2 regions of the Brevibacillus sp. SAFN-007a genome follow, and region 1 is predicted to be linked to the other one. Evidence: riboswitches for the same ligand, from Rfam matches in the RefSeq annotation. Region 1 holds a riboswitch; the other holds the start of a gene.

What was found. A riboswitch is a leader RNA that binds a small molecule or an ion and turns the genes downstream of it on or off. The one in region 1 is predicted to bind cyclic di-AMP.
Region 2: linked by a shared signal. The riboswitch ahead of ACTHO6_RS17700 (C40 family peptidase) and the one ahead of ACTHO6_RS11395 (CAP domain-containing protein) in region 1 are both predicted to bind cyclic di-AMP.

What each region holds. Positions count from the first base shown of each region.
Region 1 covers NZ_JBQCKK010000008.1:69,293-75,065, reverse strand. Annotated here, with positions in the region: gene ACTHO6_RS11405 (cold-shock protein) at 356-559, opposite strand; gene ACTHO6_RS11400 (rhodanese-like domain-containing protein) at 978-1,331, shown strand; cyclic di-AMP (ydaO/yuaA leader) riboswitch at 1,407-1,559, shown strand; gene ACTHO6_RS11395 (CAP domain-containing protein) at 1,567-2,301, shown strand; gene ACTHO6_RS11390 (hypothetical protein) at 2,367-2,525, opposite strand; gene ACTHO6_RS11385 (homoserine dehydrogenase) at 2,656-3,666, opposite strand; gene def (peptide deformylase) at 3,698-4,228, opposite strand; gene ACTHO6_RS11375 (aminotransferase class I/II-fold pyridoxal phosphate-dependent enzyme) at 4,405-5,712, shown strand.
Region 2 covers NZ_JBQCKK010000020.1:6,610-12,382, reverse strand. Annotated here, with positions in the region: gene ACTHO6_RS17725 (HAMP domain-containing sensor histidine kinase) at 1-749, opposite strand, end outside; gene liaF (cell wall-active antibiotics response protein LiaF) at 763-1,650, opposite strand; gene ACTHO6_RS17715 (class I SAM-dependent methyltransferase) at 1,665-2,243, opposite strand; gene ACTHO6_RS17710 (PspA/IM30 family protein) at 2,336-3,031, opposite strand; gene ACTHO6_RS17705 (LiaF transmembrane domain-containing protein) at 3,099-3,503, opposite strand; cyclic di-AMP (ydaO/yuaA leader) riboswitch at 3,812-3,949, shown strand; gene ACTHO6_RS17700 (C40 family peptidase) at 3,954-4,475, shown strand; gene ACTHO6_RS17695 (response regulator transcription factor) at 4,696-5,415, shown strand; gene ACTHO6_RS17690 (sensor histidine kinase) at 5,416-5,773, shown strand, end outside.

The DNA.
Region 1 (5,773 bases):
CGTGTAAAAAGAACTATGGCTTTCTCCCATAGTTCTTTTTTCTTGGCTTGATTCATGCCTGACACGATGTGGGACCCGAAACAGCTGAATCGTTTCAAAAACGGGCAAAAAAAAAGACGCCGGAAAGAAAACATTTCCGACGTCTACCGCGTGTCGCCGAGCGGCCCATGCCGTCGTCAACAACCGTTCCATACGCACACAACGCTTGCTTCATCCGAACCGAGATACAGACCAGCATACAGGATGTCATCCGGTCCCAGGCGGGCCAAAGCGCCGCAAGAGAACAATCCGTGTATGGAGTGGCGAAAAAAAAACTGCCCGCTGACGGACAGTTTTTTCTTCAGGTCAAGGAGACTTACACTTTTTCTACGTTCTCCGCTTGAGGGCCGCGGTTGCCTGTCACGATGTTGAACCCAACGCGTTGGCCTTCTTCCAAAGTTTTGAAGCCGTCACCTTGGATAGCGCTGTAATGTACGAATACATCGTCTCCGCCTTCTACTTGAATGAAGCCGTACCCTTTTTCTGCGTTAAACCATTTTACCGTTCCGTTTGCTTGCATGAGAAAACCTCCAAAAGTTAATTTTTGAATATGCTAGTCATATTTACCGAAGCAAATAAAGCTCACATATCATGAAGAAATACCCCACAGCGAGACTTGCGATACGCCTTCATGATACGTGAATTCGATCTACTTCGATAACATGAAAGTGTTACAGGACGGAACTGCCATGTTAAAGCCTTTTGAAAACCGAAAACGACGAAAGCCCTTCCTCTCTTCCATCCTTGCGGCTCCGATGACCGCGCCAGTGTGAATCGGGAATTCAAAAACATTATCCATCAGCATGCACCTCGAAGAATTAGGCTCCAGTATTCAAGTAGCATTTTCATTTTACCATAACCCACTCGTAAAAATCAACCATTCTTTCCTACCCTGCGTAAGAAGGCATCTGTTACAATAAACGCGGGAGGGATTGCGAATGCAAACAGACACATGGACGAAACAGGAGGTCATCGAGCTGTGGAAAAAACGCACTCCTGTACTCATTCTTGACGTCCGCGACGAGGCAAAATTCCAGGCGGGCACTCTCACAAGCGAATTCGCTGCAATCAAAAACGTTCCGTATGTACGTATGCGCGAACAAGACAAGCCCGTTCCGGAAGAAATCGAATCCATCGCACGAAAGGCCCAGATTATCACGATTTGTACAACGGGCAACAAAGCGAAAAAAGCGGCTGCTCTGCTGCGTGCGCATGGATATGAAGCAAAGGCGCTGCGCGGGGGATTGACGGCATGGAACCAGCCGGAAGAAGAGAACGATTCAGCCCGATAACCCCGGCGTTTTTCGCGGTTTGGCAGATATTGCCCCTTTCTTTTCGGGGAAAGGGTCTGCTATTCTAGGTCATGCCAAACCAATAAGCCGAAACTTCCTTGTTGGAAGTGCGGGGGATTTTTTTGTGGATCCAGCATCCGCTCAGGGGTGAATCGCTCGCAGGAGCGTAGGGTTGTTTCCTCAATCCGAATCCGACAACTAACCTCGTAGGCCAAAAAAAGGAGACGATGTGAGCATGAAACGTTTTGGAGTTCCTACCATCGCGATGACTCTCGGATTGGGCTTGGCTTTGACCGGTTTTGCCCCATCCGCTTCTGCCTCGGCAAATTGCCCGGTACCGACCGGAACACCATACAAAATGTATGTTCAATGGATCCCTTCTGTGGTTCAGCTTCCTTTTGCGCCAAACGTTCTGCAACCACAACCCATTGTTCCTGTGTATCCTGCACCTGTGCAAGAACAGCCAATACAAAAGCCTGCGCAACCTGTGCAGAAACAGCCGACGCAAAAGCCTGCGCAACCAGCGCCGCAAGCACCGGCAAAGCCTGCTCAGAACGTTGCCAAGCCGACCGCTCCGGCGAAGCAGGCCGATCAAGCACAGGCTGTCGCCTTCGCCAAGCAGGTCGCTGATCTGGTGAATCAGGAACGCGCCAAAGCAGGACTTGCCCCTGTCACGATGGATGCCGCCCTGTCCAACGTCGCTCTGGCGAAAGCCGTGGACATGTCGAGCAACAACTATTTTGACCACACCAGCCCGACGTACGGTTCTCCGTTTGACATGATGAAGCAATTCGGCATTACCTACATGACAGCCGGCGAAAACATCGCCATGGGGCAGCGCAGTCCGCAAGAAGTGATGACCCAGTGGATGAACAGCGAAGGCCACCGCAAAAACATCTTGAATCCAGCCTTCACCAAAATTGGCGTCGGCTACGCCAACGGTTACTGGGTTCAGGAATTTACGGGATAATCGACTTTTTTACACGAAAGCCGGGTTCTCTTTGGACAAAGAGGCCCGGCTTTTTTCGTGTGGAGCTATCCTTGCTCCGTCGTTGCCGCGTTTTTCGCTTCGGGGGTGCAGCCGCAACCTTTCTGCTCGTCAAACAGAGCGACTTCTTTCTGGTTCATCTTCTGCTTGGTTGGATAGGCAGAAACTTGCTGCAGTTCGGCATTGATATCAGACGATTGATTCATCCGTATGGCCCCCTCGCTGCTATTTGATTCGTGGTGCCTACCTAGTATGTGCGAAAAGAGTGCCGATTCATTCCTGCCGAACGCTGGAAGCCGCGCATGACAGCGCCCCTCCAACGCCTGGGGGAAAAGCTTATCCGCTTAGCAAATGTTCGAGATCTTTCAGCGCTGCCGCAGCCGCTGCTACCGGATCCGACTTCCCTCCTACCACCATCAACTCGCCCATGACGTCTGTCTCCACGCGGATGGCTTTTGTCGTTTTGCTGACACCAGCAAAAGGGTGTGTCGCTTCGACGGCAACAAGCTCGACGGCTGCCTCTACCCCGGCTCGTGTCCGTCTGATCGTGCCGATCAGCTTTGGCATCCGACCAGCGCGTTTCCACTCCGCCATTTGTGCCGGGGACAAGTCGCGGATGCTTGCCCGCGGGATATCGGATAGCTTGATCTTTGCGCCGAACACGGCGTTGGCCAAAATGGCGATTTTCGCTGCCGTGTCCCAGCCATCGATGTCGTAGGCGGGATCCGGTTCGGCGATGCCCATTTGCTGCGCCCGGCGAATCGCTTCCTCGCTCGTTATTCCTTCCTCCATGACGCTGGTCAACACAAAGTTGGCCGTTCCCGTAAATATGCCTTCGACCTGCTTGATTTCACAGCCCGCCAGATTGTAGGCGAACAGGTCGATCGTCGGCAAGGCGGCCGCTGTTGCTCCGCTGATCTTCAACTGTACGCCCTTTGCTTTGGCCAGGGCTGACAAGCCTGCGTAGTCGACGACGAGCGCGCCTTTCGACACGGCAATCGCATGCATGCCACTGGCAAGCGCCTGACGGAGATAGCGTAACCCCGGCCCTCCTGTCTGAACATCAGACGGCCCCGCCTCCATCAGTACATCCGCTTCCACGGTCGACAGCCACTCCGTTGCGTCCCACCCCGGACGATCTGGCTGTCTGCGCTGGGCAAACGCTTCCAACTGCTCTCTTGGCAGACCCTCAGGATCGTAGAGCGCACAGGTCGATCGGGCGGCCCCGACCAGCCGGACGTCTGCCTGGTACAGTTGACGGTATCTGTCCCGGCGTTGTTCGAGGAGCCGCGCAATCTCCCTGCCTACGGTTCCGAATCCTGTCAGTACGATGTTCCAACGCTTCATGTCGTCATTCTCCTTATGGCTGTCGGACGCTCTATGCTTGGCGGTACGTGTCTCTTCTGTATGCCAGAATGGCATTGGCTTGTTTGGGCTTGAGCGGCTTTCCTGTTTTGGCAGAGTACAGCGCTTCGACATGGTCGATGAACAGAATGCCTTCGAGGTGGTCCATTTCATGCTGCACGCAGCGTGCGAGAAAATCTTCCGCTTCCAGCTCGAACGGCTGGCCCTTGCGATTGTACGCCTTCACTTTTACATAGCGCGAGCGGCTGACAATCCCTACTACGCCGGGAATGGACAGGCAAGCCTCCGGGCCCACCTGCACGCCGCTCGTCTCCACGATTTCGGGGTTCATCAGCTCAATCAGACCTTTGCCGCCGTCCAGGACAATCAATTGCAGCGGGATGCCGATCTGTATGGCCGACAATCCGGCCCGTCCCTTCTTCGCGTAAAGCGTATGCCGCATGTCTTCCGCAATCGTTTCCGTATGAGGAGTCATGAATGAAATTCGCCTTGACTTTTCGCGCAACATCGGATCACCCAGCCGTACGATCGTCCGTTCTGCCATCGTCATCCCTCCTGCTCCTCTATGTGCTATCACCGTAGCAAAGGTTTTCCTTGTTTGTCAAAGGAATCTGTGCAAAAATCTGAAAAATCCCCGCCTGCTAGATGACAAATGCATGCAGATGCGCTATCTTTATTGATGATGAGTACCAGATGTTCCAAAGGAAGAAGGAGGCTACCATGCATTCACTGGCATCACAGCTGAATGACACGATTCAGCGGGAAAATCCACACGTTTTTGACATGCTGTCCCAGATCGGCAAGCTGATTTACTTTCCAAAAGAGGGCATCCTGAGCCAATCCGCTGAAGCGAAAGCCAAAGCGAAAAAATACAATGCCACCATCGGCATCGCGCTGGAAAACGGACAACCCATGCATTTGAAGGTGATTCAGGATCATCTGTCAGCCTACCAGCCAAAGGATTTGTATGAGTACGCTCCTCCTGCCGGAAAGCCTGAGCTGCGCGCGGCGTGGCGGCAAAAAATGATCGAGGAACAACCTGCTCTGGCAAACTGTTCCTTCAGCAACCCGATCGTCACCAACGCTTTGACGCACGGGCTCAGCATCGTGGCCGACCTGTTCGCGGACAACGGCGACAGCGTGGTGATCCCGGATAAAAACTGGGAAAACTACGAGCTGACCTTCTCCATTCGCCGTGGCGCCGAAATGGTCTACTATCCATTGTATAATGATGAGATGAAATTTAATGCCACCGGATTGCGCGATGCAATCCTGGCGCAAAAAGATAAAGGGAAAGCGATCGTCGTCCTGAACTTCCCGAACAACCCGACAGGCTATACACCGGGCGCTGAAGAAGGCCGTCAAATCGTCGCCGCTCTCAAGGAAGGCGCAGAAGCCGGCATCAACATCGTAGCGGTGACAGACGACGCGTACTTCGGGTTGTTCTTCGAGGACTCCATGCACGAGTCGCTGTTCCCCAGCCTCTGCAACGTGCATCCGCGCATTCTCCCCGTGAAGGTAGACGGGGCGACCAAGGAAGAGTACGTCTGGGGCTTCCGCGTAGGTTTCATCACGTATGCCGCTCCTTCCAGCGACCTTTTGAGCGCATTGGAGCAAAAAACGTTGGGCATCATCCGCGCGACCATCTCCAGCGGAGCGCACCCGTCGCAAACCTTCGTCCTGCACGCCCTTACCTCTCCGGAGTTCAAGGCCCAGAAGCAGGAGAAATACGCCATCATGAAAGGGCGCGCCAACCGTGTCAAACAACTGCTCGACAGCGGAAAATACGACGACGCGTGGAGCTACTATCCATTCAACTCCGGCTACTTCATGTGCCTGAAGCTGAAAACGGTCGATGCGGAGACACTCCGCCAGCACCTCTTGGAGCAATACGGCGTAGGTACGATTGCTCTCGGCCAAACCGATCTGCGCATCGCTTTTTCGTGCATCGAGGAAGACAACATCGACGACTTGTTCGATTTGATCTACAGCGGTGTCAAAGATTTGGAGAAAGCCTTGACCCAATAACAATCTCCTTGGATAGCAAAAAGCGTTTTGGCTACAGTGCCAAAACGCTTTTTTGATGCGT
Region 2 (5,773 bases), on a different contig from region 1:
GACTTGTTTTGCAGCGTGGCGGGACGAAGATGCAAGAGCAATGCCCGCATCTCCGCCTGGGCCGCCGCTGCCATTTCTTCCACCAGCTCGATCTGCTGGGCGGCGCGCTGCGGATTTTTCTCCACCAGCCGTCGCATCGCCGCCGTCGTCATGGCGATCGCAAACAGCTGCTGGCTGACGGCATCGTGCAGTTCGCGCGCCAGGCGCTGCCGCTCCTCCGTCACGGCCGCTTGCTTGACTTGCTCAGCCAGGGCCGCATTGTGATTGGACAGACGCTGCAAGGACGCGACCTGCTCTTCCCACTGCGCGGCCAACCGGTTCAATTGCCAGCCCAGCTCGCCGACCTCATCGCCCCCCAGATCAGGCACACGGTAGGAGAGCATCCCCCGCCCCAGCTTCATCGCCGCTTCCCACAGCACGCTGAGCCTTTTCTTCAACAAGTTCCCGGCAATATAGGAGACGATCAGGGCAACCAGCACACCGACCGGAAGCGACACGACAAACGCCGCCAGCTGCACCAGCCCGTCAGGCTGTGCGGGCAAGGCCACTCCCAAATAATCTTCGGCCCACAGAACCACCTTCGGATCGCCGACCAGGCTTTGGTACCAGCGATGAACCTCGGGCATATCCTTCCACACAAAATACAGCCAAAAAAAGCAAACAAACGAAACGATCACTGCACTTCCGGCCAGCAGGACGCCGTAGCGCACGTATTGCCACTGAATACTCGCCAATCGCTGTCGACGCATCCGCCAGTACCTCCTAGATGTACTTGACTTTTATATCGCCGACAAGCAGCGAGATATGGAGATTCACTTTTTGAGCCGCCGTTTCGTACTGGTCAGAGCGAATCATGATACTGCGGTTGATTCCTCCCTGACGGTGGCTCAGCACTTCCAGATCGCCCAGGCTCAGTTCGGCGTTCACGGAAACCGGGAGATCGACAGGAACGTAAATCGTGACATCTCCCACCCAGCCTTCCACGACCAGAAGCGCTTCCTCCTGCATCAGCACGGCGCGGGACAGGTCAATGACCACATCCCCGATCCCGTGCCAGATATGCAGGGCGCCAAGCTCAAACCGTCCGGAGGTCAGATGGTAGTCTCCGATCAGCGAACTGCGGGAATCCCTGGGCAGGATCCGTTCCCGATAGACAGTCTCCCCCTCCGGCAGAGGCAGCTTGCCGCGCGCAGGATTCTTCCATCTGCTCCAGCTGTCCAGCCATTGGGCAGCTTCCTGGCGAATCCCGCTCGCTTGCCTGTGACTCCCTCCGCTGGTGGCGGATGCTGTCCGCTCGTCCGGAACGGAAAACGGCGGCAGAGGGGGACGGTTTCCTCTCTCCCTGGTCTTGCCGCGAATCAAGCGAAAGCCAAAATAAATAAACAGAATAGGCACAGCGAGGTGAAACAAATCGTCCACGCCGATGCCAAACCACATATCGAGCGCAATCATGAGTCCGAAACAAAACAGGAGGCCGCCGCCAATCCGCTTGTTCTGACCCCACAGGCGAACGCCGAAGTAGACAAGCGCCATCGGCCACAGATCAAACAGACCGAACGAAATAATATGCAAGCTGTCTAAGAAAAGGCCGATGCCTGTCAAAATAACCAGGACGCCAGCCAACATTGTGTGCAAGCGGGACAGTTTCACAAAAGTCTCCTCTCTTACGCCCCATGCCGATCGTTTTCCCTTTGTCCGTTCCGACATGTATAGATGAACGCAGGTGGGATATTCAGCAAGGTGAAGTCAGTCTCTACCCAGGGAAAACGCGCCTGCAGCTCAGCCTGAAGTTGTAACGAATATTGGAAGGTAATGAACAGACCGCCTGGTTTCAGTGCGTTTTGCACTTCGTCCAGGATCGCTGTACGCAACTCTTTCGGAAAATTGGCAAACGGCAGGCCGGAAATAATGACATCTGCCTTGCCAAGCTCCAGTTCCTCCAAATATTGTCCGATTTTCGTCGCTTCTTCCTTGACGGGAAGATCCGGAAAGCGCGAGTGGAGAATGGCTCGAAACTGGCTGTCACGCTCCACAAGCACATAGTCCGTATCCGGTTTGATTTTTTGATAAATGGTTTGGGTAAATGCGCCTGTGCCAGGTCCCAGCTCCAAAATGACATCGGTGGAAGCCCAGTTGACGCTGCTCAACATTCGCTTGCATAAATACCGCGAGCTGGGAATCACGCTGCCGATACGTCCAGGCTCCGCAATGAACCTTCGCAAAAAGACCATGAAGTCTGCCAAGAATCGTACCTCCTAGGGGAAAAGCAGCCTGCTGGACAGGCTGCCTGATTGACACACTCTATTCTACAACCATTCCCCCAGTTCCTGTCCAATCAAGATTGTTCCGGCTGGGCGGACACTGGTTTTTTCTCTTGTAACGATGCCTTGATGCTCGCAAGCTCCGCATCCAGATCGTCTTTTTCCAGATCAGACAACGCGGTTTCCCAAGCGAGGTTGCTTTGGCGCCATTGGCCGCTCAGTTGGGCCTCTGCCTCCATGCGCATCACTTTTTCTTCCATGCGAGCGAACCCGCGGCTCGCGGACTGATTGCCAATCCCTGCTACCGCATGATTCACCTGCTTTTGTGTGCGCGCTACCTGCGCCCGTGCCAGGAGCGTGAATTTTTTCGCGCGCATTTTATAGAACTCTTCCTTCAACTCGGCCAGCTTCTCGCGCATTTGCGTAGCGGCCTCGGACGCGGTCCGGTAGAGGGCTTCGTACTCGGCTGCGCGCGCTTCGTACTGCTTTTTGTCCGCAAGGGCGCGGCGGGCAAGCTCGTCTTCCCCTTCCGTCAAGGCGAGCTTGATTTGACGGTCGCGCTTTTCGATCAAAGCGTTCACTTCATCCAGCTGCTGGCGGAATTTCTTTTCCAATGCGACTTGACGGGCCACGGCCACTTCGACTTGTCCGATTTCCACTTCCATGTCGCGCATGTATTGATTCAGCATCACGACCGGATCTTCCATCGCATCCAGGGCATCATTGACCGAAGCTACTGTCAGGTCACGCAGACGTTTGAAAATACTCATGTTTGAATTCCTCCTCATCCTATCACATCGTGTCATTTCATTCAAAAAGCTCTTGCGACATGGTGACTTACAACTGGCGGCGGATGACTTCTTTTTCCCACGCGTCCAGCGCGTCTTCTTTTAATACGGTTTGCGCCCACTGACGCTCCCAGGCCGGTGGCGCTTCCTTGGGGACGTGGCCAGGGCGCAGCAAGCGATACCCCAGATACATCACGCCAATGGCCAGCAAGCCATGAAACAGCAGATGAAGCTTGCCGATCAGCATCAGGAACCCGAGCAGGAAGATCACGATTCCCCAAAAACGCGAACCGGATCGACCCATGATCTTTCGAGCGCCGTACAGCATGATGATCGCGGGAACCAATATCCCGAGCAGATCACCAAAGTCGATCCCTACCTGATCCAGGAGAACCAACCCGCCGATCAGCAAGAGAACCAGCCCGAGCAAAACCTTTCCAGACCGTTCGCTCATTGCTCGCTTCCCTCCTATCGTCTCTTGCGTGTGGTGCTTTGTTGAACCTTATGCCATTATTGTAGTCCCCGGCATAGGCTCCCCATAACGGGCGTGCGGTTGGTTTTTCCCTCCGTCCCTGGACGGAGAGCCTTTCCTGCCACAATCGGACGAGCCTGCTCCTGCCCATTTCGTCATCCAGCGCTTGCCTTGTCGAAGCCAATCGTTACAGCATCAGACAAAATTTTGTGACAAAAAGATGAACAAGCCGTTACAAAAGAGGGAAAACGGGAAAAGCGTAGAATCTTCGTAAAGTGCGTGTAAAAAAACATCGAAAATAGCCGAATTCCGCAAGACGGAAGCGGGGGAACCAGTTTTTTGGGGTGAATGGTTGTCTGTTGGCAATCTAGGGCGTCCTTTCGACCGAACCCTTCAGCTAACTTCGTAGGCTCACGAAAGGAGCAGTTTCTTTTGCGCAAGATGGTACTTTCTTTACTTATGGCCGGAATACTTACAATGGGGGCCGGCGCTGCACATGCAGCTGAGAGCGCGACACTCGAAGACGTGGTCAGCGAGCTGTATGGCGTCCCTTACAAATCATCCGGTACGTCTAAAAAGGGCTTTGACTGCTCCGGTTTCACACGCTACGTATTTGATGCGTTAGGTGTAGACCTGCCTCACAATTCTGCCGCCCAGTATGAACTGGGGACAGCGGTTGCCAAGAAAGACTTGCAGCCTGGAGATCTTGTGTTCTTCAATACCAATGGACGAAGCATCTCACACGTAGGCATCTACATCGGGAACGGCACATTCGTGCATTCGGAATCGGGCCGCGGCGTCGTCAACACCAAGTTGAACGACCCCTACTACTGGAGCAAGCGTTATGTTGGCGCCAAGCGCATCAACACACCTGTTCTGGAAGCGGCAGCTCCGAAAAAGGAAAACGCGGTGCAAGCTGCATCGTTGCCGGAAAATCAAGCACAAAAGAAGTAGTTCGGCAAAAAATAAAAGCCAGGGACAACACGTCTCTGGCTTTTTCTGTCGAAATTTAGGACCAGGTCTAAAGAGGTGGCCCTACCTGTCCGGAAAACGGCATGAATGGGCCGATACTTGTCCTTATCGCGTGAATACATGATATGATAGACAGGATTAGTCCTGTAGGCCATACCGCTTATTCATCTTCATTATATAGAAGCAACTGGGGGTAATTCCGGTGAAAGAACATATTTTAATCGTGGACGACAATCAGGAGATTATTGAACTGCTGGAAGATATTTTGGAGAGCGAAGGCTTTCAGGTTTCCTCTGCGGAAAATGGCGACGACGCACTTGCCCTCCTGAGCCAGGGGGAGCGGCCCAATCTCATTTTGCTCGATATCATGATGCCGAACATGAGCGGCTACGAGCTGTGTTCGCAAATCCGTCGCGAATGGGATTTGCCCATCTTGTTTCTCAGCGCGAAAAGTAAGGCGGTAGACAAAGTCGTCGGCTTCGAAATCGGCGCCGACGATTACATTACGAAGCCGTTTGACACGGAGGAACTGCTGGCTCGCATCCGCGCCCATCTGAGACGCTACGAGCGCATCCGCAAGCATACCGAGGAGCAGCCGGAAAAAGAAACGTCCAGTTCCCCGATCACGGTCCTGAAATTCAAGGATTTGGAAATCCATAAAGAAACGTACTCCGTCTATGTCAACGGCAAAAAAATCGAGCTGTCCACGAAGGAGTTTCAGCTCCTGACGTTCCTCGCTGAACATGCAGGCATCGTGTTCACGCGGGAGCAAATTTACGACCGCGTCTGGGGATACGGCTACGGCTCCCTTAACACGGTAACGGTACACATCAAGAACTTGCGCGAAAAGCTGGAAACAGAACGGCAGTTCATTAAAACACAATGGGGGACAGGCTACGTATTCATCGGGGAGAAGTTGTAGATGAGTCTTCGCAAAAAGCTTTTTCTTTCTTTTATCGCCTTGATTACCCTCAACATCCTGCTGTTCAAGTTCGTCTTCCAGGACATCATCGTCGAGCAATTGAAAAACGACCGTCACAACCAGTATCAATATGAAAAAGAAGCGGCAGAAAAGGTCCGGCTCAACCAGTTGCTGCTCTCCAGCAACTTCAAGGACCCGATCGAACGGCAGGAGCTGGAGAAACAACTGCCGCAAGACATCATGTACCGGATGGTTGTCAAGGACGCGAACGGCAACACGATCTACGACAGGCCGTCGCACGCCTACACCTTGAAGATGCCTTCCTCTTCTGCCAGCCAGCCTGCTGCCAAGATAAGCG